Regions from separate parts of the Microbulbifer celer genome, predicted to be linked through region 2. Evidence: riboswitches for the same ligand, from Rfam matches in the RefSeq annotation. Region 2 holds a riboswitch; the other holds the start of a gene.
The links. Region 2 has a riboswitch for thiamine pyrophosphate ahead of thiC (phosphomethylpyrimidine synthase ThiC). Riboswitches for the same ligand answer to the same signal wherever they lie in the genome.
Positions count from the first base shown of each region.

Region 1: another riboswitch for thiamine pyrophosphate. It lies ahead of LPW13_RS10570 (TonB-dependent receptor); the one in region 2 lies ahead of thiC (phosphomethylpyrimidine synthase ThiC).

Region 1 covers NZ_CP087715.1:2,522,894-2,537,883, forward strand. Annotated here, with positions in the region: gene LPW13_RS10550 (hypothetical protein) at 1-361, opposite strand, end outside; gene LPW13_RS10555 (helix-turn-helix transcriptional regulator) at 676-1,926, shown strand; gene LPW13_RS10560 (TonB-dependent receptor) at 2,105-4,297, shown strand; gene LPW13_RS10565 (M20 family peptidase) at 4,402-5,895, shown strand; TPP riboswitch at 6,036-6,150, shown strand; gene LPW13_RS10570 (TonB-dependent receptor) at 6,209-8,353, shown strand; gene LPW13_RS10575 (hypothetical protein) at 8,461-8,697, shown strand; gene pnuC (nicotinamide riboside transporter PnuC) at 8,716-9,354, shown strand; gene LPW13_RS10585 (choline/ethanolamine kinase family protein) at 9,297-10,220, shown strand; gene LPW13_RS10590 (iron-containing alcohol dehydrogenase) at 10,231-11,409, opposite strand; gene LPW13_RS10595 (aldehyde dehydrogenase family protein) at 11,436-12,824, opposite strand; gene LPW13_RS10600 (glutamine synthetase family protein) at 12,885-14,342, opposite strand; gene ppa (inorganic diphosphatase) at 14,615-14,990, shown strand, end outside.
Region 2 covers NZ_CP087715.1:2,308,632-2,323,621, forward strand. Annotated here, with positions in the region: gene LPW13_RS09670 (ABC transporter ATP-binding protein) at 1-92, shown strand, start outside; gene LPW13_RS09675 (alginate export family protein) at 173-1,390, shown strand; gene LPW13_RS09680 (HesA/MoeB/ThiF family protein) at 1,696-2,475, opposite strand; gene thiE (thiamine phosphate synthase) at 2,496-4,028, opposite strand; gene LPW13_RS09690 (thiazole synthase) at 4,070-4,927, opposite strand; gene thiS (sulfur carrier protein ThiS) at 4,932-5,135, opposite strand; gene thiO (glycine oxidase ThiO) at 5,126-6,208, opposite strand; gene thiC (phosphomethylpyrimidine synthase ThiC) at 6,410-8,347, opposite strand; TPP riboswitch at 8,508-8,606, opposite strand; gene safD (sulfoacetaldehyde dehydrogenase SafD) at 8,862-10,229, opposite strand; gene LPW13_RS09715 (sulfite exporter TauE/SafE family protein) at 10,262-11,023, opposite strand; gene LPW13_RS09720 (acetyl-CoA carboxylase carboxyltransferase subunit alpha) at 11,223-12,179, opposite strand; gene dnaE (DNA polymerase III subunit alpha) at 12,447-14,990, opposite strand, start outside.

The sequences.
Region 1 (14,990 bases), 210 kb from region 2:
CCTTGTTAACGAACCAGTTGCTGCGCCAGATGGTCCACTCGGGGTCGGACAGGAATACCGCAAACTTGCCAACGATAATGATGATCTCGATCACCGACATGACAATCGCCAACGGCCGCACGTAAGAGACTTGCGTCACCAGTGCCCACCCGAGCCAGATATGGGCCAGCGGCCATAAATCCCAGTACACATGGCTGTTCCAGGGCTCGCCATTGAACAGCGAAAAAGCGACGGGAAACAGGTATTTGATAAACCCCGTCCACGCCGCGAGCACAAACAGGAAGTACCCGAGGAACTGGACCCACTGGCTCCCGGTATTTATTGGAGTACCATTCTGAGCATCTGCCTGCGCGTTAGGCATTGAGCCGATCCCGCAACACGTCCGCTGCCAGATCGAGGGGGTTCTGCAGCGCCTGGCGGGCACTGCCGGTGTCGGTAATGGGGGAGAGGTCCAGTAGTGAGTAAGCGCGCACATCTGCTCCTTGTTGGGCGGTGACTGATTTCCCGGCCAGGCATGGAATACTAACGTTCTCACTCCCCCAACTGAAAGGCGAAAGTTCAACCACAAAAGGTTTGCGCTCGTCAATGTCGCTTGTCGTTTGAAAATGTCGCTTGAGATGGTTCAGGTCTCGTGGCGTTTGGATTAACATCCCCAGGTCACAACGGGCACATTCAATGGTTATCACGCTTTACCCTATCAGTCTGCTTATCTTTGCCAGCATCTTTATCTGCCTACCGCTGATTCTGCTGCTGTGGATGGCGCCCTGGGGGAACCGACGGGCCAACCATTGTCTGGCGCTACTACTGGTCGTCAGCTGTGTCATCGCTGCGGCGCAGCTGCCCATGACCGAGCTGCCGCCACTCCCAACATCCTACTTTTACATTTTTTCGCTGCAGTTACTGCCTGGTCCACTGCTGTTCTTCTTCACCCTGCTGCTCACCCACCCGGGCTTCTCCTGGCAGCGGCAGCACCTGCTGCACCTGCTCCCGGCGCCGTTGATGGCGCTGGTCTGGTGGCTGCAGCAGCCACTTTCCGAGAGCGGACTGCTCAATCTACCCTGCGCGCGGGCATCTGGCTGCGAGCTGCTCTACCAGGCGCGCTTTCTGCACCGCTTCAGTACCTATCTCTCGTTGATCGGGTACTGCAGTGCCGCCTTGTGGGTCTTGCGTCCACACCTTAGTAGAATCAAACAACACTACTCAGAAATTGAACAGGTGCATCTGCGCTGGCTGAAGGTGCTGCTGAGTTGCTATGTGGTAGCCACCCTATTGGCGGTCGGTCTCGAGTGGCACGGTTTCTTCCACCCGCGGCCTCAGTTCTCTACTGGTGTTCTTCAGGGGCTGTCCCCGCTGGTGCTCGCTCTGACGCTGGGCTACTTCGGTCTGCAACAGCGGCATATCCAGCTGGAAACTACCGCGCCCCGGACATACACCCCGATTGTCGCGTCCGCATCAGAGACAGAGCAGCAAGCGCAGCCTCAACAACAAGCTCAACAACGGGACGGCGCCGGGAACGCACCTGGCAAATACCAGACCAGCAGCCTGACGGAGTCCGCTGCCGCCGAAATCTGGGAACAGTTACAGCAGCGCATGCTGCGGGATAAACCCCACCTGAAACCGGGGCTCAAGATCGCCGATCTCGCCCTTACCCTCGACGTGCCGGTACATCACCTTTCCGAGTGTATCAACGGGTTTGCCCGACAGTCGTTCTACGATTTCATCAACCAGCGCCGGGTGGAAGAAGCGGCACGGCTGCTGACGGACCCACAACATCGCCATCTGTCGGTGACCGATATCGGCCTGCAGGCGGGGTTCAACTCCAACTCCACCTTCTTTACACACTTCAAAAAGCGCCTGCAGATGACGCCGAAACAGTTTCGGCAACGGCAGAGCGAAGCTTCCACGCCACCCCCAAAAACGATTTAAGTCATTGATTTAAATCACATTTTTAATTCGGATTTGCAAATCCGAACAGTGCATCCGGTTTATTTTGTGCGAGTTTCCAAACCCGGAAGCAACGCACCACCTCATCCCGCTATAAAGCTTCGACAAAAAACAACAACCATAAACCCGAGACTAATAACAACCTACGCTTGGAGAGCCTATGAAAGCCTCGCGATTCTTACCTCATGCCCTGGCCGCAGCGGTCGCTGCACCGATCACTCCCCTGGCATTGGCGGCAGAACTGGAAGAAGTTACCGTAACCGCGCAGAAACGCAGCCAGCGCCTGACAGAAGTACCCATCGCCATCACCAGCTTCGGTGCCGAGAATATTGAGGAAACCGGCATTCGCCAGTTGCGCGAAGTGGCCGAGTTTATCCCCAACCTCTCAATCAGCTCCGGTAAAGATTTCGATTCCACCGTCAGTATCCGCGGTGTGGGTGCCAACAGCCGTAATATCGGCTTCGATACCCGTGTCGGGGTCTACCTGGACGGCGTCTATCTGGGGCAATCCCCGGCACTGAACCAGGAGTTGCTGGATCTGGAGCGCATCGAGGTACTGCGCGGCCCGCAGGGGACCCTGTTCGGCAAGAACACCGTCGCCGGCGCCATCAACCTGATCTCCCGCCAACCCGGCAACACCCTGGAAGGCGGCATCAATATCGAGTACGGCAACTTCAACACACGGCAGATGTCCGCATCCTTGAGCGCACCGCTGTCCGACAGTCTGTTCGCAAAAGTGGCCCTGAGCAGTCAACAACGTGACGGTATCCAGGACAACCTCCTGACCGGCAACGCGCTGAACGAGCAGGACGGAGACGCCTACCGCGCCCAGCTGGTCTACGATGCCGGCGGCAACTTCACCGCCAACCTGGCAATTGATGGCACCGACGCGGAACGCCTGACCTACGTCGGCGAACCGGTAACCGATACGTTCGGTATGACACCGGATACCGCGGCTCCACAAGACGACACCGTGGCCATGAACCACGACCCGCTGGAAGCCCGTGAAATCCGCGGTAGCGCCCTGACCATGAACTGGGATCTGGCTTCCGGGTTTGCTATCAAGTCCATCACCGCCGTGCGGGATACCGAAATTTTCTATCGCAACGATGTGGATTACGCACCGCTGGATCTCGCCGAGCTGCGCTATGAGGACAGCTACAACCAGGTGACCCAGGAGTTCCAGCTGGTCTCCCCGGAAAGCGAAGATCTGCAGTATGTGGCCGGCCTCTATCTGTACCAGCAGGAAGGTGACAGCCTGCGCCAGATCGTCAGCACCCCCACCGCCGCCATGCTGTTCGGCACCAACCCCGAGGTTCCGGTTACCACCGACGGTACCGTGGATACCAGCAGCTTTGCGGCCTTCATGAACGGTAGCTACCGCCTCACTAGCCAGTGGAAACTCGGTTTCGGTTTCCGCTACTCGGAAGAAGAGAAAGACGTGGACTGGCGCATCGACGGCTCTGGGTCCGGCGCCTTCGCCATGGGTACCGGCAGCGTTGACGACCGCCGCACCGACAGTCACTTTTCTCCCAATGTGGTGCTGAACTACGATTTCACCCCCTACATTCACGGCTACGCCAAGTACGCCGGCGGCTTCAAGAGTGGCGGTTACAACCTCGACTTTATCGGCCAGAGCGACCTGAATGCGGGTATCGATTTCGACAAGGAAACCGTGGATAGCGTTGAAATCGGCCTGAAGGGTACCGCCCTGAATCGCAGCCTGAGCTTCAACCTGGCCGCTTTCCAGTCCGATTACACCGACTATCAGGTGAACCAGTTCATCGATCTCGGTGAAGGCCGCACCTCCATTTCCATCCGCAATGCAGCGGAAGTGGAAACCCGCGGCCTGGAGGCAGAGTTTACGTACAATGCCAATGATTACCTGCAACTGAACGCGGCCTTCGGTCTGCTGGATGCGGAATTTGCGGACTACCCCGGCGGCGGTGCCGGCGGTGCGGATGTCTCCGGTAACAAACTGCCCGGCGCGTCGGATTACACGGTGAACCTGGGTGCCCAATACCGCTATCCAATCATGTCCATGGGCGTAGAATTTATGGCGCGCGTGGACTACTCCTTCCGCGATGACTATTACAACACCGCGGACAACGAGCAGTACCGAACCCTGATGAGCGGTGACGTGGTGCAATACGGCTGGGTGGACGACATCGAGCTGGTCAACGCACGTATTGGCGTAATCAGCGACAGTGAAAGCTGGAGTGCCTCCCTGTGGGCACGGAACCTGCTGGACGAGGAGTACCTCACAGATACGTCCCGCGACTTCTTCGGTACCCTGACGCACTTCAAGGGCATGCCGCGGACTTACGGACTGGAAGTGGGTTACCGCTTCTGACCCTGTTTCCAGCCAAACCGATCCGTATCAACCCACCCCCGCGGTGGGCTGATACGGAATCAACAAAACCTATAACAACGTTAAAAACCCATTGAGATGTTTTCATGAAGAAATTGTTGATGGGGCTCGGTGCCATACTGGTCGCACTGGTGGCCATTGTGCTGGTGCGCACCGCAGTCTATAGCCCCACTGCCCAGTCGCCCGCCGGTGCGACGCAGACACCACGCTCTTTCGATCCGCAATTCGACGCCCAGCAGATCGCCGGCAATCTGTCGCGAGCGATTCAGTTTCAGACCGTTTCCTCCGAGCTTCAAGAAGCTGAAACCCAAGCGCAATTCGAGCAGTTTCTCGACTGGCTGGCGGCAACCTACCCACAGGTACACTCAGCACTGGAGGTAGAGCAGCTGGGAATACAGCCGGAGCAACCCTACACCCGGCTGTTTACCTGGACCGGCAGCGATCCGTCCCTGCAGCCGGTCATGTTTTCCGCCCACTATGATGTGGTCCCGGTTATCCCCGACACCGAAGACGAATGGCAACACCCACCCTACAACGGCACAGTGGACGATACGCATATCTGGGGCCGGGGCGCACTGGACGACAAGAGCGCCGCAATCGCCCTGATGGAGGCCGCGACACAGATGCTGGCAGAAGGCTTCCAGCCCCGCCGTACCCTCTATATCGCCCTCACCAACGATGAAGAAATCGGCGGCCCCAGTGGCACCGCCGCGGTGGTGAAAAAATTCAAAAACGAAAACGTGCAATTGGCCTGGACCCTGGATGAAGGCTCCTTCGTACTGCGCGGGTTCGTCCCCGGCGTTGACCGGGACGTGGCGAGTATCAATGTGGCAGAAAAAGGGTTCCTCACCCTGGACCTGGTCGCCAGAGGCGAGGGAGGCCACTCCTCCATGCCGCCGCGGGAAACCGCCGTAGACACCCTGGCCAGTGCCCTGATGAAGCTGCAGGCTTCGCCGATCGCCGGTGGGTTGGAAGGCCTGAGTGCGGAAATGTTCGATGCCATCGCACCTTACATGTCGTTTGAGAAGCGGATGCTGTTCGCCAACCGCTGGCTGTTCGGGGGGCTGATCGACCGCGCACTCAGTGCCAACCAGGGCACGGCGGCCATGTTGCACACCACCGTCGCGCCCACCATGCTGCGCGCCAGTGTGAAGGAGAATGTACTCCCCATTGAGGCGGTCGCCACCATCAACTTCCGCCTGCACCCGCGGGACACAGAACAGACGATCGTGGATTACCTGAACGCTACCATCGATGATCCACGGGTAACGGTGCAGGTTCGCGACAGCCGCGCGCCATCCAGGGTATCCAGTACCGGGCACGCGGGTTATCACGGTATCGAAGAAGCAACGCACAGTACCCACAACCACGTCATCACCGCACCTGGACTGACAGTGGCCGGTACCGACAGCCGCCGCTACCAGGCGGTGGCCGACGACAACTACCGCTTCAATCCCATGGTGGTAACCCGCGATGACATCAAGGGCTTCCACGGCACCAACGAACGCATCACCATCGACAATATGGTCAAAGCAGCCCGATTCTATAGCCACCTGATGGAAACCACCGGCAACCCGTAATCCCCCGCCCCTTTTCCCGGGAACTGACATCTTGGACGTCAGTTCCCGGCCCTCTCCACTTCTGTTACCATCGCGTCCGAATATGCCAGTGACAATAACTGGCTAGCAGTAACACCCGGTACCAGTAACACCTAGTACCAGTAACACCTAAGGGGTGGCCCCGGCCTGAGATGCCGCCGGATCGAAAGATCCCGCGTGCAAACCCTTGAACCTGATCCGGTTAATACCGGCGTAGGAATAGGTAGTCCTTTAGCAGTCCTCCTCTTCGCGTCGCACACCGGGTCTCTTTCAATTTTTTCCCCGAGAGAGAGCCATGCCTCAAACGTTCACCAGAAAATCACTTGCCGCCAGTATTGTCTTCGCCAGCGCGGTGTCTGTCGGCGTGACCGCAACTGCGGAAACACCCGAAAACGCGCCGCTGGAAGAAGTAGTCGTCACCAGTCAATTGCGCGAAGCCACACAGCTGGAAACTCCAACCAGTGTCAGCGTGCTGGATGAAAAAGTGATCGAAGCGCGCGGCGCTCACAACCTGGAGCAGCTGCTGAACCTGGCCCCCAATGTCAATTTCTCCAGCGGCGCCTCCCGCGGCCGCTTTGTACAGATTCGCGGTATCGGCGAGCGCAGCCAGTTTATCGACCCGGTGAATCCGTCCGTCGGCCTGCTGATCGACGGCATCGACTTTACCGGCCTCGGCCTCGCCGCCAGCACCCTGGATATTGATCAGGTGGAAATCCTGCGCGGCCCCCAAGGTACCGTTTACGGTGCCAATGCCCTCGCCGGCCTGATCACCATGACCAGCAATGCGCCCACCGACACGCCATTTGCCAGAGTCTCGGCGGAAGTGGCGGAGTACGGCAGCCACACCGTTTCCGCAGTCAGTAGTGGGCCACTGTCGGACAAGCTGGGTTACCGGATCGCGGTGCAAAACCAGCAGTCCGATGGCTATATAAAAAACCGCTTCCTCGATCGCGACGACACCAACAATATCGATGAGTCTGTGGTGCGCGGCAAATTGCGTTACCAGGCCAGTGACGATCTGCAGCTCGATTTCTCCCTGCTGCATCTGGATATCGACAACGGCTACGACGTCTTCACCCTGGACAACTCCCGCAATACCCTCTCCGACGCACCGGGGTGGGACCGGCAGGACACGCTCGCCGGCGCCGTCAGCAGCCTGTGGACCGGCAGCGACCTGTTCAGCGTGAAATCCGTGCTGAGTGTGGCGAGCTCGGATACCGAATACGGCTACGACGAAGACTGGGTCTATGCCGACTTCCATCCCTGGGGATATACATCCACCGACAACTACCTACGCGATCGGGACAACGTCAGCGCCGATGTGCGCTTTATCTCTACCGAGCAAACCCGACTGTTCGGCGACAGTACCCGCTGGGTAGCGGGCCTCTATCTGCGCGACGAGGAAGAATCTCTCGAGCGCAACACCACCTTCACAAGCCAGTTTGATACACAAAACACCGCGCTGTACGGACAGTTCAACACCGAACTGACAGACCGCCTTACCCTGATTACCGGCCTGCGCTTTGAACAACGTACGGCGGACTACGCCGATTCTCTCGCTGTAGATAGCAGTACTGACGAGGACCTCTGGGGCGGCAACGTCACCCTGGAATTCAGCACCGCGGACAACACGCTGATCTATGCCACGGTTTCCCGCGGCTACAAAGCGGGCGGCGTAAACGGTCGTATTATTTCCGCCTCCGAGAGCAACGCCCAGATCGGCAGCGATGTATTCACCTTCGATACCGAGCATATGCTCAACTACGAGCTGGGACTGAAAGGCAGCTGGCTGGAAGATCGCCTGCAGGCACAGGTTGCCGCGTTCTATCAGGACCGCAGCGATGTGCAGGCCAAACAGTCCATCTTCGATCCGGACAACTTTTCTTTTGACGACTTTCTCGCCAATGCCGCCGGCGGCAACACCACCGGCCTGGAAATTGAAACCAGCTATCAGGCCAGCAACAAGTTACGCCTGTTCGCCACTGCCGGTTGGCTGAATGCGGAATTCGAGGATTTCATCAGCACTTCGCACGTGGATGCCCGCAACGACAATACTGGCGAGGTGAGCCCGCTCAATCTCGACGGCCGCGATCTGGCCCACGCCCCCAACTACCAGTTTTTCACCGGCGCGGAATACGCACTGACGGCAAACCTGACCGCCCGCCTGGAGGTGGAAGGCAAGGACGACTTCTATTTCTCCAACAGTCACAGTGCAAAGTCTACGGCCTATGAACTGGTCAATGCACGTTTGACCTATCGCGGTGACGACTGGGACCTTTCCCTATGGGGACGCAACCTCACGGATGAGACCATCTATACCCGCGGTTTCTATTTCAGCAATCAGTTCGGCAACAACCCGGCCAACAACTATGCACCGGAAGCCTACTACCAGCTGGGTGAACCGCGTGTTGCGGGTGTATCTGCGAGCTATACTTTCTGATTTTGTACAAACTGATTTCCTGAAAACTGAATTTCTGATAACTAGCGGAGCCGAATACTATGGAGTCTTCAACCGAGCCGACTCTTAGACTGTCCGTGGAGATCAGCATGTACCCGTTACAAGACGAGTACCTGCCGGCCATCAAGGACTTTATCGAACGCCTGAATAATCACCCGGAACTGCAGGTGATCAGCAATACCATGAGTACCCAGGTATTCGGGGATTACGATCCCCTGATGGATATGCTGAAAGCGGAAATCCGTACTTCCTACGAACAGTTTGGTCGTGCGATTTTCGTGTGCAAGTTTATCGACGGCGACCTGAACCCCAGTCTCGGCGTGTGATTCCGGAGCACAACAAGAATGTTCAGCCCGGAAGTGCGTGATGCCATTGTCACCTCACTTGCAGCCATGTCCCTATGGGAAGTGGCCGCGGTGATACTCGCGCTCGCCTACCTGATTCTGGCGATGCGGGAAAATATCCTGTGCTGGTACGCGGCCTTTGCCAGCACGGCGATTTACCTGTTCCTGTTCTGGGATGTCAGCCTGCTGATGGAGTCCGCACTGCAGGTTTTTTATCTATTGATTGCCGTTTACGGTTGGTGGCAGTGGCGCAGCCGGTCCGGTCAGAAAGCATCGTTACATATTCACCGCTGGTCACTGCACCGACACCTGTACACGTTCGCCGGAATTGGTCTTCTGACACTGATGTTCGGGTTTGTGCTGGATAAATACACCAGCGCGGCCCTCCCCTACCTGGACTCATTCACTACCTGGGGAGCGGTCGTGACCACTTACATGGTCACGCGTAAGGTGCTGGAGAACTGGCTCTACTGGATTGTGATCGACGGGGCTGCCATTTACCTGTATATCGACCGCGAGCTGTATCTCACCGCGCTGCTGTTTGCGCTCTACGTGGTTCTGGTGATTATCGGGTTTTTCCAGTGGCTGCCGTTGTACCGGCAACAGAACCCGTCAATGGAACCGTCGGCTACCGTATGACCGCCCCCGCCGCCCCGATTCCCGAAGATTGGCAACTCTGGAGTACCCTCACGCCGACATTGATCAGGCCTCTCACCAAAGGGCTGACCAATCGCAGCTTCCTGCTGCTGTGCGGCAGCCGGGAGTTGGTCCTCCGGGTCAACTCTCCCATTGGCACAGAGCTGGACCTGGACCGCCGCGCCGAGGAACAGGCACTGCGCCTCGCAACCGATGCCGGATTATCTGCGCCCCTGGTTTACTGCGACCCCGAATACCGTTACCTGGTAACCGAGTATCTGGGGGAAAGACGTTGGCACCTGTCAAACAGGGCATCCATCGCGCAACTCGCCACCCTACTGCGCGACATCCACAAACTGCCCACCATCGATGCGCGACTGGACATCAACGCCAAAGTCAGCAGCTACTGGCAGTCGATGGCTCCCGCGACTGCATTTACGGACACGCTTGGTACCGCGGAACAACAGGTTCAGCAACATATCGATTCGGCGCTGGCACTGGCGAGTGGCGACGTGCTTACCCATAACGACCTTCTGACAGACAACCTTATTGTCGCCCCTGGTGGCAGGCTACTGGCGATCGATTGGGAATACGCGGGGATGGGCGACCCGTTTCATGATCTCGCGGTCGTCACTGAGGGCCTGAGCTTCACACCCACGCAGCAACAGTCACTCTTGCTGGAATACTTACAACGCGCACCCTCCAAAAGAGACGTGCAGCGGCTGCATCACTGGCAGGTAATCTATAGATACCTGTGCGTACTCTGGTATGGCGTGCAGGCAGCGAACAATACATCATTCTGTGAATCGACCGCGGTCACCACCCAATTGGGAAGACTGAAACAAATCATCTCTCAGCGGCCTATCTGATCCGCAAGCGCTATCCCCCTGTCAGCTGCCCCTCGCAGGCCTGCAGGAAAATTCTGCGGTAATCGTGCGCGTCAAAGGCAACGGGATTGCCGCCAGCGGCGGGATCCTTCGCCGCCATTTCTCCCACCTTTTCTGATGCTGCCGGTTGGATACCAATCTCTCCCAGACTGTTGGGAATGCCCAGATCAGTACGTAACTGCAGTACCCAATCCAGTACGCCGCCGAACCCGGGCTTCGGTAGATCCAGATAGCGCGCGAGCCGCTCCATGGGCTCGCCGATCACACGCTCATTCGCCAGTAACACGTACGGCATCAGGATCGCATTCAGTAAGCCGTGGTGCGCATCAAACAACGCACCCAGCGGGTGTGCCAATGCGTGCATTGCGCCGAGCCCACGCTGAAAAGCCGTCGCCCCCATACTGGAGGCAACCAGCATCTGCATACGCGCCTCGATATCATTGCCATCGACAAAAGCGCGCGGCAAATACAGGCTGACCAGGCGCATAGCCTCCAGCGCAATGCCCTCTGCCATCGGATGAAAGTTGGGCGCACAGAAAGCTTCCAGATTATGTGAAAGCGCATCCATTCCCGTAGCGGCGGTGATATTCGCCGGCAGACCCACAGTCAGTTCCGGGTCCAGAATCACCTGCTCAGGCAGCATTCTGGGGTGAAAGATAATGCGCTTTAATTGCGCGTCCTCATCGGTGATCACCGAAGAGCGCCCCACCTCGGAACCGGTGCCGGCGGTAGTGGGTACCGCAATCACGGGTGCCATGGCATCTTCATTGACCCGCAGGTAATTGTCCGCCTCATCCTCAAAGTCCCACAAAGGGCGGCTCTGGCCTGCCATCAGGGCAACAGCTTTGGCCGCATCCAGTGCGGAACCGCCACCCACCGCGAGCACGCCATCGTGCTCGCCGGTGCGAAATACCGTGAGCCCTTCATTCACATTCTGGCCACTGGGGTTGCCCTTGATATTGGCAAACATCTCCACCCGTAGGCCACTCTCTTCACAACCATTGAGAATGTTGTTGATCATCGGCAGTGATGCCAACCCAGGATCGGTCACCAGCAGCGGCGCCCGCACTCCGAACTCGAAACAGAGCGCCGGCAGTTCCCGTACCCGTCCGGCGCCGACGCGGATGGCGGTGGGATAGTTCCAGTTTGCAGAGAGACGAATCTCGGTCATGACAGGTTCCGTTGGAAGAGAAGGACTCAAACTATTGTTTTCAGGTGGAAGGACTTCGGGCGGGTAACATGTTCAAACCCGACACTGGAAAGCGTGCAGCCGCGGCCAGAGTTTTTGACCCCGGTCCAGGCCAGCTGTGGATCGAGATAATCACATCGATTCAGAAACACGGTGCCGGTCTGTAGCCGGTCGCCCAGTGCAATTGCCGTCTCCACATCACTGGAATAAATGGCCGCGGTAAGCCCGTATTCACTGTCGTTCATCCACCGCAGTGCTTCCTCATCATCCGTTACCGCCATTACCCCCAGCACCGGCCCAAATGATTCTTCATTCATCACACGCATGGTGTGATCGACACCGGTCAACAGCTGTGGCGCCATATAAGCACTGCCGCGCTGATCCATGGCAAAGGCGCCATCATCAATATGGGCGGTTGCCCCCTGCTGTACGGCCTCATCGATCTGATCGCGGACAAAATCCGCGGCCCCCGCCCGCACCAGCGGACCAAGGGTTGTCGCTTTTTCGTCCGGCCGCCCCAGCCGGTATTGTTGAATCAACTGTGTCGCACACTCGACAAACTCATCAATGAGGGAATGATGCACATAGGCACGCTCGATACCGCAGCAGGACTGCCCGGAATTAAAGAAGGCGCCATCCACCACCGAGGCAACCGCGTAATCGAGATCGGCATCGGCCCGTATATAGGCCGGGTCCTTGCCTCCCAGTTCCAGCCCCATGGACATGAATCGCCCCGCCGCGGCGGTTTCGATAGCGGCACCGCCGGTCACCGAGCCGGTAAATGCCACATGCTGTACATCACTGCCAATAACGATCTGCTCTGCATCGCGATGCCCCAGGTGCAGATACTGGAATACGCCTCCGGGTAAACCGGCTTCGATAAAAGCTTCTACCATCCGCTCGGCACACAATGGCGTTTGTGCGGAATGCTTGAGCAAAACACTATTGCCGGCGAGCAGCGCCGGCACCACCGCATTGACGGCAGTGAGGTAAGGGTAATTCCACGGTGCGATCACCAATGAAACCCCCAAGGGCACGCGCCGGATAAAACGCAGGAAGCCGTCTTTCTCCTGCAGCTTGATCTCCGCCAGCGCGGACTCGGCGAGACCTGCCATCGCCAAAGCGCGCTCGGCGAAACCGTCAATCTCACCTCCAGCAAAAGCGATGGGGCGCCCCATCTGCCAACAGATCTCCTCCCCAAGTTCCAATTTCTTTTGCTGTAAAAGCGCTACCGCTCGCCTGACGACTTCCACTTTCTCACGCAAAGGCACACTCGCCCAATGGAGCTGCGCGCGCTCTGCCGTACTCAGCGCATTCTGGATTTCGTAGTCGGTCGCGAGAGGCCGCTCTACATACAGGCGATTATCAATTGGGGAAATGCAGCGCAGTTTATCCATGTAATCCTAAGGCTTCCTGCCGTCACCGGAACAATCCGGCGAGATGATTCCTAGAAGTTTCTAGATAATTTCGAAGTAACGCTTGAGCTCCCAATCGCTGATATGCCGACGGAACTCACGCTCTTCCCACTCCCGGCTCGCCGCATAGTGATCAACAAAATCATCACCAAACAGATCCCGGGCAATGGGAGACGCCCTGAACCGCTGTGCCGCATCCCACAAGGTGCGCGGCAACGCCAGTTCTGCGGGATGCTCTGTGGCATAGGCATTGCCACTAACGGGCGCGCCCGGCTGCCAGCCCTGCTCTATCCCATAAATACCGGAACCCAGGGCTGCCGCCAACGCAAGATAGGGATTGGCGTCAGCGGCACCGAGGCGATACTCCTGGCGCTGGGACTTGTCGCTCCCGGGGATCACCCGCAGCGCCGCGGTGCGGTTCTCGACGCCCCAGGTGGCATCGGTGGGCGCCCAGAAACCGGGAATCAAACGACGATAACTGTTGATCGTCGGCGCCACCATGCACAGAAGCTCCGGCATCAGACGCTGCTGCCCGGCGAGAAACTGACGCTGAATCTCACTCATCGTGTGGGGCGCGTCCTGCGCGAAGAAAGCCGACGTATTGTCTTTTTTACTGCGCAGCGACAGATGGATATGCCCGCTCTGACCGGGATAATCGTTGGACCACTTGGCCATAAAGGTGGCCATCAGACCGCGCCGCTCTGCCAGTACCTTGATAAAGGTTTTAAACAGCGCCGCCTTGTCGCCCGCGGATTCGACATTGTCTACCGTGATCGCTGCCTCGAGTACGCCGGGACCGGTCTCTGTGTGCAGCCCCTCGATGGGAAAGTCCATCTGCTGCGCCAGTTCGAGAATTTCGTGGTAGAGGTCCGAATGCACCGAATTGCGGATCATGGAATAGCCGAACCAACCCGGCGTGAAAGGCTTGAGATCGCGATACCCTTTGGCGCGGGCCGAGTCCGGGGTTTCATCGAACAGGAAGAATTCATACTCCAGCGCGCCATAGGGCAAAAAACCGGCCTGCTCGCACCGCCGAATGACCCGACGCAATATCGCCCGCGGACAGACCACCTCCGCCGCGTCGGAAAACTCCGCCAGGAACAGCAACATGCCATCTTCAAAAGGCACTTCCCGGCAGGTGTGCGGCAAAATACGCACCGGCGCATCCGGATACCCGGTGTGCCAGCCGGTATAACGGGCGTTGTCGTAGAGTTGATCCTGTACATCCCAGCCCAGCACCACATCGCAGAAGGCGAAGCCATGATCCAGCGCGGAAAAGAACTTTTCCCGGCTCATATATTTGCCACGCATCACGCCGTCGTTATCAAACAGGCCCACTTTGACGTGGGTGAGGCCGCGGGCTTCCACAATGCGCTTGGCATCCGCCACGTTGCGTACCTCACGTGGCGCAGGTGAGGACGGGGCGGCACTGCTTGTGGTCACGGGCGCGATGGAATCTGGCGACGGCGCCGATGAGGGTATCTCGGTGGATTCGTCCATGTGCGGTTCCTTTATTCTTACCACCATATTCTGACCACCCAGTCCTGCATCGAGGGCAATTCCCGAGCCCTCAGGCTGGCCGTGGATGGAGGGCCGGTATCCTGATTCTCAGCTTAGTCAATCCGTGCACATTTGGCGTCAACGTACATTTTTTAGTCAGAACGAGGACTTGTGAGGACCCGGGGCGGCTATGTAAGTGCCCGCTCAGGGTATATAATCCGGCCTCCAATTTTTAACCCACCATTTCGATCATTAATTAGTCAGGACCAGTAATGAGCTTCGACAAGGTTTCCCCAGGTAAAGAACTGCCCAACGATATCAACGTAATCATCGAGATCCCGGCCAACCACGATCCGATCAAATACGAAGTCGATAAGGACGCAGACGCGGTATTCGTAGACCGTTTCGTCGCTACTCCGATGTTCTACCCGGCCAACTACGGTTACGTCCCCCAGACCCTGTCTGAAGACGGCGACCCCCTGGACGTGCTGGTTGTTGCTCCTTACCCGGTAATGGTGGGTTCCGTAATCCGCTCCCGCGTGATCGGCGTGCTGAACATGACCGACGAATCCGGTGTTGACGCCAAGCTGCTGGCAGTTCCGCACACCAAGCTGACCAAGCTGTACGATCACGTGAACGAAATCGGCG
Region 2 (14,990 bases):
AAGCGCCGGAAGAAAAATTACAAAATGGTACGGCTTCTGCGGCCTCAGAAACCAACAAGGCGGAACAGGATTCCGTCGAACATGCGGCCTGATCGATCGGCTTTAACCGGGTCTGCATCCAGATTAAAAAACTCAAACAGCTAAGAGACTATAACTACACAAGGATCACGTTATGAAACCAACCCAATACAAGGCCCGTTTCGCCGTTTCGTCACTGGCGGCCATGATTGCTGCGGCGGCTGTGCCCGCAATGGCACAGGAAGAAGTTGAACAGGCGGCTCCCAGTGTCAGCAGCTTCAGTGATGCCCTGAGCGAGGGGGATGTGACCCTCGGCTTTCGCGGCCGCAGCGAGTTCGTCGACAGCGAAGGCGGCAGCGATGTCGATCTCACCAGTATCAAAACCCGTCTGACGTTCAGTTCTGCGAGTTATCAGGGACTGAGCCTGCTGCTGGAAATGGACGACGTCACCCATGTCACCGAGTTTGAAGGCGGTGTCGGCGACCCCGAAGGTACCGAGGTCAACCAGGCGCTGCTGATCTACAAGTTCGCCGATACCAGCCTCAAGTACGGCCGTCAGCGTATTCTGCTGGACAATCAGCGTTTCGTCGGCGGCGTGGGCTTTCGTCAGAACGAGCAGACTTACGATGGCTTCAGTGTTGCCAATACCAGCCTTGAAGACACCTCGCTATTTGCTGCGCGCGTTCGCAACGTCAATCGTATTTTCGGTGAAGACAGCCCCCTGGGGGATCACACCAATGACACCTATCTGCTGAACGCCAAGTATGCCGGCCTGCCGCTGGGTGTGCTGACCGGCTATGCCTACCTGCTCGATAACAAGGACGCCGCCGCCTTTTCCACCGATACCTACGGTGCACGCTTTGCGGGCAATGCCGGCGAATTCGGTTATACCGTCGAGTACGCCACCCAGTCATCTGCTGCCAACAATCCCGCCGATTACGATGCGGACTATCTGCTGGCCGAAGGCAAACTGAAATTGGGGCAGTTCACCCTTTCCGGTGGTTATGAGTTGCTGGGGGCAGATGGAGACAAAGGGCAGTTCATTACCCCACTGGCCACCCTGCACAAATTCCAGGGCTGGGCGGACAAATTTCTCGGCGGCGGCACCGGCAATATCCCCGGCGGTATTGAAGATGTGTACATGTCGCTGGGCACCAAGCTCGGCAACGTCAAACTGGCGGTCAACTATCACCAGCTCAACTCTGACGACAGCAGCGTTTCCGGCATGGACAGGCTCGGTAGCGAACACGGTTTTCTCGCCGCCACTTCCCTGGCTGGCGTCAACCTGAGCCTGAAGTACAGCAGTTTCACTGCCGATGACTACAGTACAGATACCGATAAATTATGGCTCACCGCCGCTGCCAACTTTTAAAGCGCACAGCCAAGTTCAAGGAATACAAGTTCAAGGAATTGACGAGTGCCCAACCCAAACTGCTCGTTGAGCGTTTGCCCGGCCCCCCGGCCGTAATGCTGTTTACTTAACGAAATTCTGCGCGAAGGTGGCGATGCCGGGTGTGGTCTTGCGAGACCGTCTGCGGCCAGGACGGCCGCAGCCGAGCCCCCAGGGATGGGTTCACGGCGTGTCTCGCAAGACCACACCCGGTAGCGGCACCGCCACTTAACAGCTTAAGTGAACAGTATTAGCCGCCCGGCCGGGCTTTTTTATTCACCGTCTCTTCAGTCTCCACATACTGCACAGGGCTGATTGACGGGTAACCGCAGTGCGCGCCACTCCAGCGTCTCTGCCTCAAACAACTGCAACCGGTTCAAGCTGGAAACCGACAAGCCCAGCAGCATCTTCAATGCTTCCAATGCCTGAGCGCTGCCCATCATACCCAGCGCAGGGCCGATCACACCGACGGTTGAGCAATTCTCCGCTTCCGGCACCTCCTCTCCCTGTGTGGCCGGCGATTTAGCGGGGGGAAACAGGCAGGCGTAACAGGGACTGGCAGACTTGCGAAAATCAAAGCTTACCAGCTGCCCGGAAAAGCCCCGCACCGAGGCCATGATTACCGGCACACGCGCATTTAAACAACAGCGGTTGATAATGTGGCGGATATTGAGATTGTCGGTACAGTCCAGCACCAGATCAAAAGACTGCTGATCCAGCAGCGCCGTCAGCCACGCCTCGTCCGCCATACGCGCATGCGCCTGCACGCGGATTTCCGGATTGGCAGCGGTCAACTGTTGTGCAGCCACCTGGGCCTTGGACTTTTCCCGGTGATTGGTCTTGTACAGCACCTGACGCTGCAGGTTGGAAATATCCACCGTATCACCGTCCACCAGATGCAGCTCACCGATGCCAGCGGCAGCGAGATACAGTGACGCCGGGCTGCCAAGGCCGCCCAGCCCCACGATCAGAATTTTCGCCTGGCCGAGCGTTTCCTGCCCTGCTTCACCCACCTGCGGCAGCATGATCTGACGGCTATAGCGCTGCAACTGTTTACGGCTCAACATCTGGCTCTACCCGTTATCCTTCAATTATTTTCCAGCACAGTACTCAGCTGTTTGACCGCCTGCCGGTAATCCGGCGCTTTTGTGACAGCGGTCACCACTGCAATACTACCAACTCCGGTAGCGGCAATCACCGGCGCGCGCGCCAGGTCGATGCCACCAATGGCCACCAGGGGATAGCCCGGCAGCAGCGCGGCCATACGCGCGAGCTTTTCCGGCCCCTGCAGCTGGCCACTCATATCCTTGGTATTGGTGGCGTAAATGGCACCGATGGCCAGGTAGCTGGGCCGATACTGGTAGGCGTAGAGCAACTCGAAAAAGCCGTGGGTACTGATACCGAGTTTGAGTCCGGCGGCCTGAATGGCCTTGAGATCCGCGTCCTGCAGATCTTCCTGCCCCAGATGCACACCGTAGGCCCCACACTCGATGGCGAGCTGCCAGTGGTCATTGATAAACAGCCGCAGATCGTAGTCACGGCCGATACTGACGGCCTGCTCGATCTGTCGACGAAGATCATCGCCAGGGCGCTTGATCCGCAGCTGCAATGTCCGCACCCCGGCCCGGGCGAGCTTCTCGATCCATTCCACCGAGTCCACTACCGGATACAGGCCGAGGCGATGACTATCCGGCTGCGCAAATTCCGCCGCGTAACGGCTTGCCTGCTGTGCGCGGTAACACCCGTATTTTTTCGCCTGTTCACTGCCCTGGATCAGTACCCTGGGGAAATCCTCCAACTGATCCGGCCAGCCACAATGACCCACCGGGCCGGCACCGCCGCCTATATGCGCGTTGTTGCCGAGGCGCAGCCCGCGGCGCACATAGGCATTGGCCACCACACAGGCATCTTTCAGCGGATAACCCAGGGCGAGCAGTGCCGCAATCGCGGACGACAGGGTGCAGCCGGTACCGTGGGTATGCGGGGTATCGATTTTGGTACCGATCAACCAGTCTTCGGCGACGGCGTCGTCGACATTACCAGAGCCCCGACACAACAGGTCTGCGGTGGTACCGGGTTCAATTTCAAAATGGCCACCAGTGACCAGTAGTGCAGATGCGTGTTTTCCACGGACCTTGTGGGCAGCGGCGAGAATGGTTTCCGCAGTGTCCGCCTCAACCTCCGCCAACCACCCCAGCTCCTGGCTGTTGGGGGTAATCAGGGTACACAGGGGCAGCAATTCATCCAACACTGCCGCGGCGGTAGTGTCTTCAGTAAGCCGGCTGCCGCTGGTAGCCACGGCCACGGGGTCGTATACCACCGGTATCCTCTCGCCCCGCGCGCTCAGGGCCCGCAGAAACCCGGCAACCAACCTGACTTGCCCGGTATTTGCCAACAGGCCAATCTTGATCGCCGCGGGCCTCAGGTCGGCCATCAGGGCATCCAGTTGCGATTGCAACACGGCATCGGCAACCGCATTGATCGCAGGTACACCGAGAGTATTTTGCGCGGTATTGGCGGTAATGGCGCTACAGCCATACACGCCGAAATCGTGCATGGTGAGCAGATCCGCCTGAATACCGGCACCGCCACCGGAATCACTGCCAGCGATCGTCCACACGATCGGCCTTGAGGCAGTTGGGTGATTCTGTCCGGCGGCATTCATGCTTGTTCTCCGTCTTTCTCACCGACTTTTTGTCCGGCGCTGACGGTCTGCTGCCAGAACGGCATATCCAGCATTGGGGTACTGGGGCTCGCAGTCTGTCGCTGTAACATCAAACCGGCGTTATGCGCCGCGCGGCCGGACTCGACGGCGAGCCGGAATGCCTCAGCCATCAGCACCGGGTTCTGCGCCCTGGCAATGGCGGTATTCAGCAGCACCGCATCAAAGCCCATCTCCATAGCCTCTGCCGCCTGGGACGGTGCACCGATACCGGCGTCGATGATCATTGGAATATCCGGCAGGCGTTCGCGCAGGGTCTGCAGGTTGTACTTGTTCATCAGCCCGCGGCCGGTACCGATGGGCGAGCCCCAGGGCATCAGCACCTCACAGCCTGCGTCCCGCAGCCGGGTGCACACCACCAGATCGTCGGTACAGTAAGGCAGCACCTTGAAACCGCGTCGCACCAGTTCCCGTGCGGCTTCGATCAGCCCGTAGGGGTCCGGCTGCAGATTGTAATCGTCACCGATGACTTCCAGTTTGAGCCAGTCAGTACCGAAGATTTCCCGGGACATTTCCGCCAGCGCGATCACTTCTTTCGGCGTTTTACAGCCAGCAGTATTCGGCAGTAACTGACAGCCGGATTCGCGGATATAGTTCCAGATCATTTTCCCCTGCTGCTGTTCCGGGCTCTGGCGACGCAGTGACAGGGTAATGATTTCCGCACCGGAGGTGGCGACGGATTCGCGCATGATCGCCGGTGACGGATAGAGCGCGGTCCCCACCAGCAGGCGGCTGTTAAATGCTTTGCCGTAGAGTTTCAGGGTGTCTGGCTTTTTGTATGGTGTCGTTTCCGTCATTACATCAACCTCCCACAACCGGCGCGACAACATCGAGGCTGTCGCCATCTTTCAGAATCACTTGCCGATAGGTGGCACGGGCAACAAAATCGCCATTCAGGGCAACGGAGAAAGTTTCCCCGGTATAACCCAGTTGCTGCAGCAGATCGGCAAGCGTCACGCCGATCGGTTCCACAGTGATATTTTCTCCATTGACCATCAGTTGCATGGGGTCACCTGTTTGTCTGTAATCATTTCAATTTGTGTCTCGACCTGTTGCACCAGTGTCGGTGCCAGCAGGTAGCCGTGGCGGAAAAGTCCGTTGACGCGGATCAGGCCAGGGCTGGATTGCACCACTGGAAGATTGTCCATGGTGGCTGGGCGGCAATTGACCCGGGTTTCGATCACGCGCGCTTCGGCAAACGCGGGGTGGATGGAATAGAGCGCAGAGGACAGTTCCATGGTGGAGCGCAGGGAAATCGGCGAGAGATCGTCGCTTTCGATTTCGGTGGCACCGATAACGGTTTGATTGTTTGCCCGCGGTACGGCATAGAGCTGGTAACGGGGATGTAGCAGTCGCACCGGACGGTGCAGGTGCACTTCCGGGGTTTCCACCACCATGACCTCTCCCCTGACGCCGCGCAGCCCCTGAATTTGTTCACGGGCACCGAGGCCGCGGGTGTCGATGACGAGGTCGAAACTTTCCCGGGAGGTTGCTGTGACGATGGTGTTTTCTTCGCAGTCTACCTGAGTGTTTTCGCGCAGGGTTACCTGATTCTGCGCAATGGCTTCGCGCAGTGCGGGTAGTAGTTTGCGGTTGTCGATGTCGGCTTCGGGGCCGAGGTAGAGGCCCTGGTCAAAGCGGTCGAGGTCTGGCTCGAGGTTTTGCAGGGTCTGATGTTCCAGCCACTGCAGTTGGTTCTGGTTTTCTGGAGGAAGTTTTGCGTTGAGTTCCTGCTGGAATTGCAGGAGTTCGTTGCGATCCTGTGGGTGGGCGACGAGGATGCTGCCTTTTTGCCGGTAATCGACCGGTATTCCGGTTTGCTGTTCCAATTGTGTTGCCCATTGGGGCCAGTGTTGCAGGCTTTGCAGGCCCAGCTGGTAGATGGGCGGGGGGCAGTGGAACAGTTCCGACAGTGGGGAGATCATGCCGGCGGCGGTGTGGCAGGCACCGGTTGGTTTTTCCAGGGTTCCGGAATCAAACAATGTGATCTGGTGCCCCTTATTCGAGAGACACCAGGCTAATAGCCGGCCCATCAGACCGGCTCCTGCTATTGCGATGTTAATTTGGTCTGGTGCCACTTGTGATTCCCGTGGTCCGTGCTTGGCAAGTTAATGGGCGGCAGTGCTACGGGTAAGCCTTCGCCAGACACGAGCTAGGCGCCCCCCCTCAACCCATCCACGGGGGCTCTTCTAAAACGTCCCTGTTTTAGAAGGTCTGGCGAAGGCTTACCCGCATCACTGCCTTATCATCAGACAAGGCATGTTCTTTCGAGTACGGGGTTAGCCTTTGTGATACAGCTCGGCCCCCATATCCTTGAACTTGATCGCCATCTCTTCCATGCCCTGCTCCGCTGCCTGTTTTTCTGCTTCCAGTTTTTTGGAATAGTCCCGAACGTCCTGGGTAATTTTCATGGAGCAGAATTTCGGGCCGCACATGGAGCAGAAGTGGGCGACTTTGCCGGATTCTTTGGGCAGGGTTTCGTCGTGGTAGACGCGCGCGCGTTCCGGGTCGAGGCCGAGGTTGAACTGATCTTCCCAGCGGAATTCGAAGCGGGCTTTGGAGAGGGCGTCATCGCGTTTGTAGGCGCGTGGGTGTCCCTTGGCGAGGTCGGCGGCGTGGGCGGCGATTTTGTAGGCCATGAGGCCTTCTTTTACGTCTTCTTTGTTGGGCAGCCCGAGGTGCTCTTTCGGGGTTACGTAACAGAGCATGGCGCAGCCCATGCTGCCGATCATGGCGGCGCCGATGCCGGAGGTGATGTGGTCGTAGCCGGGGGCGATGTCGGTGGTCAGTGGGCCGAGGGTATAGAACGGGGCGCCGTGGCAGTGGTCCAGCTGCTCGTCCATGTTTTCCTTGATCTTGTGCATTGGCACGTGGCCGGGGCCTTCGATCATGGTCTGTACGTCGTGTTCCCAAGCGATTTTGGTGAGTTCACCGAGGGTGTGCAGTTCGCTAAACTGGGCCTCGTCGTTGGCGTCTGCGATACAGCCGGGGCGCAGGCCGTCGCCGAGGGAGAAGCTGACGTCGTAGGCCTTTAAGATTTCACAGATTTCCTCAAAGTGGGTGTAAAGGAAACTTTCTTTGTGGTGCGAGAGGCACCATTTGGCCATGATGGAGCCGCCGCGGGAGACGATGCCGGTAACGCGTTTGGCGGTCATGGGTACATAGCGCAGCAGTACGCCGGCGTGGATGGTGAAGTAGTCGACGCCCTGCTCTGCCTGTTCGATGAGGGTATCGCGGAACACTTCCCAGTTGAGGTCTTCAGCTACGCCACCGACCTTTTCCAGGGCCTGGTAAATGGGGACGGTGCCGATGGGGACCGGAGAGTTGCGCAGGATCCACTCGCGGGTTTCGTGGATATTCTGGCCGGTGGAGAGGTCCATGACGGTGTCACCGCCCCATTTGATGGACCACACCAGCTTTTCCACTTCCTCTTCGATGGAAGAGGTTACTGCGGAATTGCCGATATTGGAGTTCACTTTACACAGGAAGTTGCGGCCGATGATCATCGGCTCCAGTTCTGTATGGTTGATATTCGCCGGGATGATGGCGCGGCCTTCGGCGACTTCCCGGCGTACAAATTCGGGGGTGATTTGCTCCGGGATATAAATACCGTCGCGGGCTTTTTGATAATCCGCATCGCTCAGCTGTTCGGCCAGTTGCGCGCGGCCCATATTCTCGCGGATGGCGATAAATTCCATTTCCGGGGTGATGATGCCCTGACGCGCGTAGTGCATCTGGGTGACGTTTTTTCCCCGTTTGGCTTTGCGCGGATACGGCAGGTTTTCAAAGCGGATATGGTCGAGGCCCTGATCGGCCATCCGTTTCTGGCTGTAGGCGGCCTGGCGGGTGTCGAGGACTTCAGTATCGCCGCGAGCTTCAATCCATGCCTGGCGCAATTTGGGCAGGCCGTTGTGTACGTTGGGTGTGTAGTCGGGGTCTGAATAGGGGCCGGCGGTATCGTAGACACGCAGGGGTTCGTTGGGTTCGAGGATAGGGTTTTGTTCATCGCCACCAACGAGGCTCTGGCCGAGGCAGATTTCACGGACACCGACTTTTACGCTCGGGTCTTCGCCTTCGATATACACTTTGCGGGAGTTGGGGAATTGCTGGGCGGTGAGGTTGTCCAGGAATTCTTTGGCGCTTTCGCGTTGTTCGCTGCGGCTGCTTTTTTTAGTGCTTTTAGCGGCGGTTTGTTTCGGCTCGGTAACCTGAGACATGCTGACCCCTTGCGTTGTGATCCTTATGAGTTGGGATAACTTGCGGGGTGCGGTTCTCTATTCAGAATTCAGAGAGCACTCATTAAGTGCGCGCTGGGAGGGCAGGTTTTGGGCGTGCAGGTGTTCAGTGTGTGAACGGTTCAACAGCTCAAAATTGAAAGCGAATTCAGATCTTGTTTCCTACGCGGGGGTTACCCCGATCAGGTTCAACGGATCTCGCTACTGCGATCTCAGCCCGAAGGCACTCCGACAAGTTGGAGCCGAGTATAGGGGATGATTTGCCGTTTGAATAGGAACAGGCACGACGAATTGTGAATCGGGGCGGGTTGCTGGTCTTGTGGCAGTTAGGTTTTAAGCTATTTTTGTGGCGGCACCGCCACCGGGGATGGGTTCGCAAGACACGCCGTAAACCCATCCATGGGGGCTCTTCTGCGAGGTCCCTCTCGCAGAAGGTCTTGCGAACCCATCCCCGGTGTCGGCACCTTCGCTTCATGCCATATTGCTTCGACAGCAGTTAGATCACCAACGTTTTCTGGTAACTCATCTCACGAATGGCGTACCGCACGCCCTCTTTGCCGATGCCACTCTCTTTCACGCCCCCGAACGGGAAGTGTTCGGCGCGGAAGCCGGGGCCGTCGTTGACGGCCAGCAGGCCGACGTCGAGTTGGTTGTACAGACGTTTGGCCAGGGCCAGGTTCTGGGTGAAGACGCCAGCCTGTAGACCAAACGGTGAGTTGTTGATCAGAGCGATCAGCTCGTTTTCATCGTCGAACTTGCGCAGCGGTACTACGGGGCCGAAGGTTTCCTCTGCAACAATTTCGGCGTCGTCAGCGACATTGTCGAGGATGGTGGGCCACAGGATGTTGCCCTGGCGTTGATGGCCGAACAGAACGCGGGCGCCGGCTTTTACGGCGGATTCGATGCGGTTTTCTACTTCGTCCGCGGCGGCGGTGTGGATGAGGGGGCCGACGAAGGTGTCGTCTTCGGCGGGATCACCGACTTTGAGTTTGGCGGTGGCGATGACGAGTTTTTCGGCGAACGCGTCGAAGACTTCGCTGTGTACGAACAGGCGTTTTGCGGCGGTGCAGCGCTGGCCGGCGGTGGCGAAGCGTTGGTTGATGGTGGCCTTTACTGCGGCGTCGAGGTCGGCGTCGGGCATGACGATCAGTGGGTCGTTGCCGCCGAGTTCAAACAGCATTTTCTTGTAGCCGGCATTGGCGGCGATGGCGTTGGCGGCGGCGGTGCCGCCGGTGAAGTTAATGGCCTGGATCTGGGGATGAGAGACGGCGAAGCTGGTGGCTTCGATATCCGGGATCAGCATCTGCAATACGGATTTGTCCATGCCGGCTTCATAGCAGAGCTCTACCAGCAGTCCAGCGGAACGCTTGTTCTGCGGGCCAGGTTTGAACAGGATGGTGTTGCCGGCGGCGAATGCGGGGCCGATTTTGTGCACGGCGATATTGATCGGGAAGTTGAACGGGGTGATGCAAAGCACGGTGCCCAGGGGTTTCCACAGTACCACGCCGACTTTTTCCCGCATTGGCGGATAGGCATCGGAGTCCAGGGCTTCGCCATTGATGGCACGGGCTTCCATGGCGCTGGCGAGTGCGGTGTTGTAGGCGCGGTCGATTTCTACGCGGCTGTCGCTGATGGTTTTTCCGGTTTCTTCGGTAATCAGGCGCGCGAGATCGTCTTTGCGATCTTGCAGCAGTTGCGCGAGCTTCAGCAGAATATTGGAGCGCTCGAATGCTGGCGTGGACTGCTGGTTCTTGCGGCCCGCCACCAATGTATCAACGGCTTGTGCAACCTGTTCCCGGGTATGGAAATCGTAGGCTTCGATCTGTTCGCCGTTGTACGGATTGATAATCTGATAGTCGGCCATGTTGAGTCCCTAAAAAATGTTTGTGCCGCCTCTTACGAAGTCAACAACTGGTAAACGATTCGCGCCCCGGCCACTAACAGTGCCGCACGCATCAGGTTGAAAAACAGCGCGCTGTCGATTCGATTCAGCAGGGCAATCCCGACACGGGTACCGATCACAGCAGCGACGGTCAGCAGCAGGATCAAACCCAGGTGATCAGAAAAGGCGAACCCCAGGTAAATAAACGCAGGCACCTTCAATGCGTGACACCAGGCCTGCATTACGGATTTATTCGCCACAATTTCTTTCGGCGTCATGTCCTTGCGTACAAAGAACGCCGCCAGCAATGGATCTACCGCTCCGGCGATAATCCCGAGGGTTCCCGTTGCAATACCCACCCAGAAAAAGCTGCGCGGCTGCAAACGGATTTCTGGCAACTTCTTCGGCTTGAACACCGTATAGAAAATCAAAACCGCAAGGAGAATCAGCGGCAGTTGCTGCCAATTCATATTCGCCAACCCCAGGGTCATGGCCGCGGAGCCGATCGTGCAACCGATAAAAAACGGGATGCACTGATCCCAACGGATATGCTCACGCACGTACACGATGCGGGCGAAATTGTTCAGCAGCTGCACCGCACCGTGTATCGGCACCAGCATACGCAGTGGTACCGCCACATTCAGCGCCGCAAACATCAGAATACCGCCGGCACTACCCGTCACCGCAGAGATAAATGCACTGATCACACAGACCAGCAACAACAGCCCCAGCGTCAGGCTCGGCGTCAAACCAGACAGTTCTCCCAATTCCGCCAAGACAGACCTCTACAGTGTTGGGTGATTTTCAGGGTGAGCGTTTCGGATTTTCAGAGATGGTCAGTCTATCCGCGAGGACAGTCGCAAACCCAGTAGTCGCGGGCCTGAAGCTGGTTATTTGGGGACACAAGAAGCCACAGGACACAAAAAAACCGGCTGAGCGCCGGTTTTTTTGTCACAGCTTTTAAAGCTTCTGATTTCAGCCGACCGTATTTCCGTAACTCATCAGCCGCTGATAACGCTTCTCCAGCAGCTCATCAATCGGCACCGCTGTCAGGCGATCCAGCTGTTCGGAAAGACGGTCCTGGAGACGGGAAGCCATCAGGTCCGGATCGCGGTGTGCTCCGCCCAGCGGTTCCTCGATAGTCTCGTCCACAATGCCCAACTCCTCGAGCACACTGGATGTCACCCCCATTGCCTCTGCAGCCAGCGGCGCCTTCTCTACGGTCTTCCAGATAATATTGGCGCAACCTTCCGGGGAGATCACAAAATAAGTGGAGTACTGCAGCATGTTCAACTGGTCGCCGACACCAATCGCCAGCGCACCACCGGAAGAGCCCTCACCGATCACGGTACAGATCACCGGAGTCCGCAGGTGTGACATCACCGCCAGATTCTTCGCGATCGCCTCGCTGATGCCGCGCTCCTCACTGTCGATACCGGGATAGGCTCCCGGCGTGTCGATCAGGGTCAGTACCGGCATTTTGAAGCGCTCCGCCATCTCCATGACACGCTGCGCCTTGCGGTAACCTTCAGGCTTCGGCATACCGAAATTGCGCTTCACCTTTTCGTTGACGCTGCGCCCCTTCTCCTCACCGATCACCGCCACCGGGCGGCCGTCGAGGCGGCCGATACCCGCGATGATCGCCTTGTCATCACCGAAGTGACGGTCGCCGTGCAGCTCGTCCCAATCGGTAAACATACGCTCGATATAATCCTTGGCGTAAGGGCGCTGTGGATGGCGCGCTACCTGTACGATCTGCCAGGGAGAGAGATCGGAATAGAGAGACTCGGTGAGCTTCTCGCTCTTTTCCCGCAGGCGGGAGATCTCTTCAGCAATGTTGAGCTCATTGTCATCGCCCACATGCTGCAGTTCCTTGATCTTGCTTTCCAGTTCCGCAATCGGCTGTTCAAACTCGAGAAAACTGAAGTTCATGTAATTCGCGCCTTGATAATTCTGCGGGCCCGCTACCGCAATTGGCAGCGAAATGCGACCAAAACACCCCGATTGGTCGCAAATGGGCCCCGTGTACTGAAAATGGCGGCTAGCTTACCGGCATAGGACTATCCAGTCGAGTGCACACCGCACTAACTCTGATCTCCGGTGACCAGATTACCATGGTTCAGTGGCGAACTGGCTAAAGGGCAAGTGACGCCAAAATCCTCAAAAGGGACTTCCGTCCCGCTCTGTCGATGCGCCAGATTATTGCCGTTGAGTGTAGTTGAGCTTCACCCGCTCCCGGCCGATCACTTCGCGTAAAGACTGGATCAGCTGGTCGTTGGGATCCACTTTCCAGTCATCCGCCAGCAGGAAGGTACCGCGCGCGTCGCTGCGCTCCACTTCCACCCGCACCGGACAGCCCCCGCCAATATAGGGGCGCAGACACGCGCTCAGGCGCTGCCCGGTATTCGGCAACGCCTGGGCGCTGTCGATGCTCAGCGTCACGCCAATCACACTGCCACTGCGCAGGTCATCCAGTGTCGACACACTGTTGACGCTCATCTTCAGGCCGCCGCTGTAATCGTCGTGGGAGATCGCCCCCTCCAACACCAGCAGTGAGTCCTTCACCAGCTTTTCCCGGTGCTCACCAAATGCCTCGCTGAACACCGCCGCCTCGATACGTGCACTGCGGTCATCCAGCGTGACAATCGCCATGGAGTCACCGCGCTTGGTCTTCATCACCCGCATCCCCACACAGAGACCAGCCACCTTCTGGCTCTCCCGGCCCGGCTTCAGGTCGGCAATACGCGCCTTCACCAGATGCTTGAGCTCATCTTCATACTCATCGATGGGGTGGCCGGTGAGGTACAGACCGAGGGTATTTTTCTCCCCCTCCAACCGCTCGCGGATGCCCCAGGGGCGCGCACCGCGGAAGTCCTCATACACATCACCGTCAGAGGCGGAACGCACGACCTCACCAAACAGGTCCATCATGCCGGCACTATCGTTTTTGCTCTGCTGCTCGGCGGACTTTACCGCCTCGTCCAGGGCGTTGAACAGCACCGCGCGAGAATAGTCCAGACCGTCTTCGCCAGTGGTATCTGGCCCGATACTGTCAAGGGCGCCAGAGCGTACCAGTGCCTCCAGCGCGCGTTTGTTGACCTTGCGTGGATCGATACGGGAGCAGAAATCGAACAGATCGGTAAACGGCCCGCCCTGCTCGCGCTCGGCGATAATATTGTCGATCGGACCTTCCCCAAGCCCCTTGATCGCACCCAGACCATAAATAATACGGTTGTCCACATCCACCGAAAACTGGTAGCTGCCCAGATTCACATCCGGCGGCACCAGGTCCAACCCCATGGCCCGGCACTCTTCGATAAAGGTCACCACCTTGTCGGTCTTGTCCATGTCCGAAGACATGGTGGCAGCCATAAACTGCGCCGGGTAATGGGCCTTCAGCCATGCAGTCTGGTATGACACCAGGGCGTAGGCCGCGGAGTGGGATTTGTTGAAGCCGTAGCCGGCGAATTTCTCCACCAGATCGAAGATTTTGATCGCCAGGTCCGGATCTACGCCCTGTTCCTTCGCGCCCTGTTCAAAGGTCGCCCGCTGTTTGGCCATTTCCTCGGGCTTTTTCTTACCCATGGCCCGGCGCAGCATGTCCGCACCACCCAGGGTATAACCCGCGAGCTCCTGGGCGATCTGCATCACCTGTTCCTGGTAGACAATAACCCCGTAGGTGGGCTCGAGAATCGGTTTAAGCTTTTCGTGCTGGTACTTGGCATCCGGGTAGGCCACCTGCGCGCGGCCGTGCTTCCGGTTGATAAAGTCGTCTACCATGCCCGATTGCAAGGGCCCCGGGCGGAACAGGGCCACCAGGGCGATCATGTCCTCAAGGTTATCCGGCCGCAGGCGTTTGATCAGGTCCTTCATACCGCGGGATTCGAGCTGGAACACCGCGGTGGTTTCGGCGCGCTTGATCATCGCGTAGGTATCGGGATCATCCAGCGGCAGCGCCTCGATCACCAGCGGCTCTTTGCCTTCCCGCGCGCGCTGCTCGTCCACCATCGCCTTGGCCCAGTCGATGATGGTCAGGGTGCGCAGGCCGAGGAAGTCGAACTTCACCAGACCCGCATCTTCCACGTCGTTTTTGTCAAACTGGGTAACCAGGCCGGCACCGGTCTCGTCACAGTACAGCGGGGCAAAATCCGTTAGCTTGGTGGGTGCGATGACCACACCACCGGCGTGCTTGCCGACGTTCCGGGCCACACCTTCCAGCTGCAGCGCCATCTCCCAGATTTCCTGGCCCTCCTCATCGTTCTCCAGGAACTCCCGCAGCACCTCCTCCTGCTCGAAAGCCTTCTCCAGGGTCATGCCCGGGTCCGGCGGAATCATCTTCGAGAGTTTGTCTGCAAGGCCGTAAGACTTGCCCTGCACCCGTGCCACGTCCCGCACCACCGCCTTGGCGGCCATGGTGCCGAAGGTGATGATCTGGCTCACGGCATTACGGCCGTAGTGATCGGCCACGTAGTTGATCACCTGGTCGCGCTTTTCCATGCAGAAGTCGACGTCGAAGTCGGGCATGGATACCCGCTCCGGGTTCAGGAAGCGCTCGAACAGCAGATCGTACTGCAGCGGGTCCAGATCGGTAATTTTCTGCGAATAGGCAATCAACGAGCCGGCACCGGAACCCCGTCCCGGCCCTACCGGTATATCGTGATCCTTGGCCCACTGGATAAAGTCCATCACGATCAGGAAGTAGCCAGGGAATCCCATCTGGATCACGATATCCAGCTCAAAGCG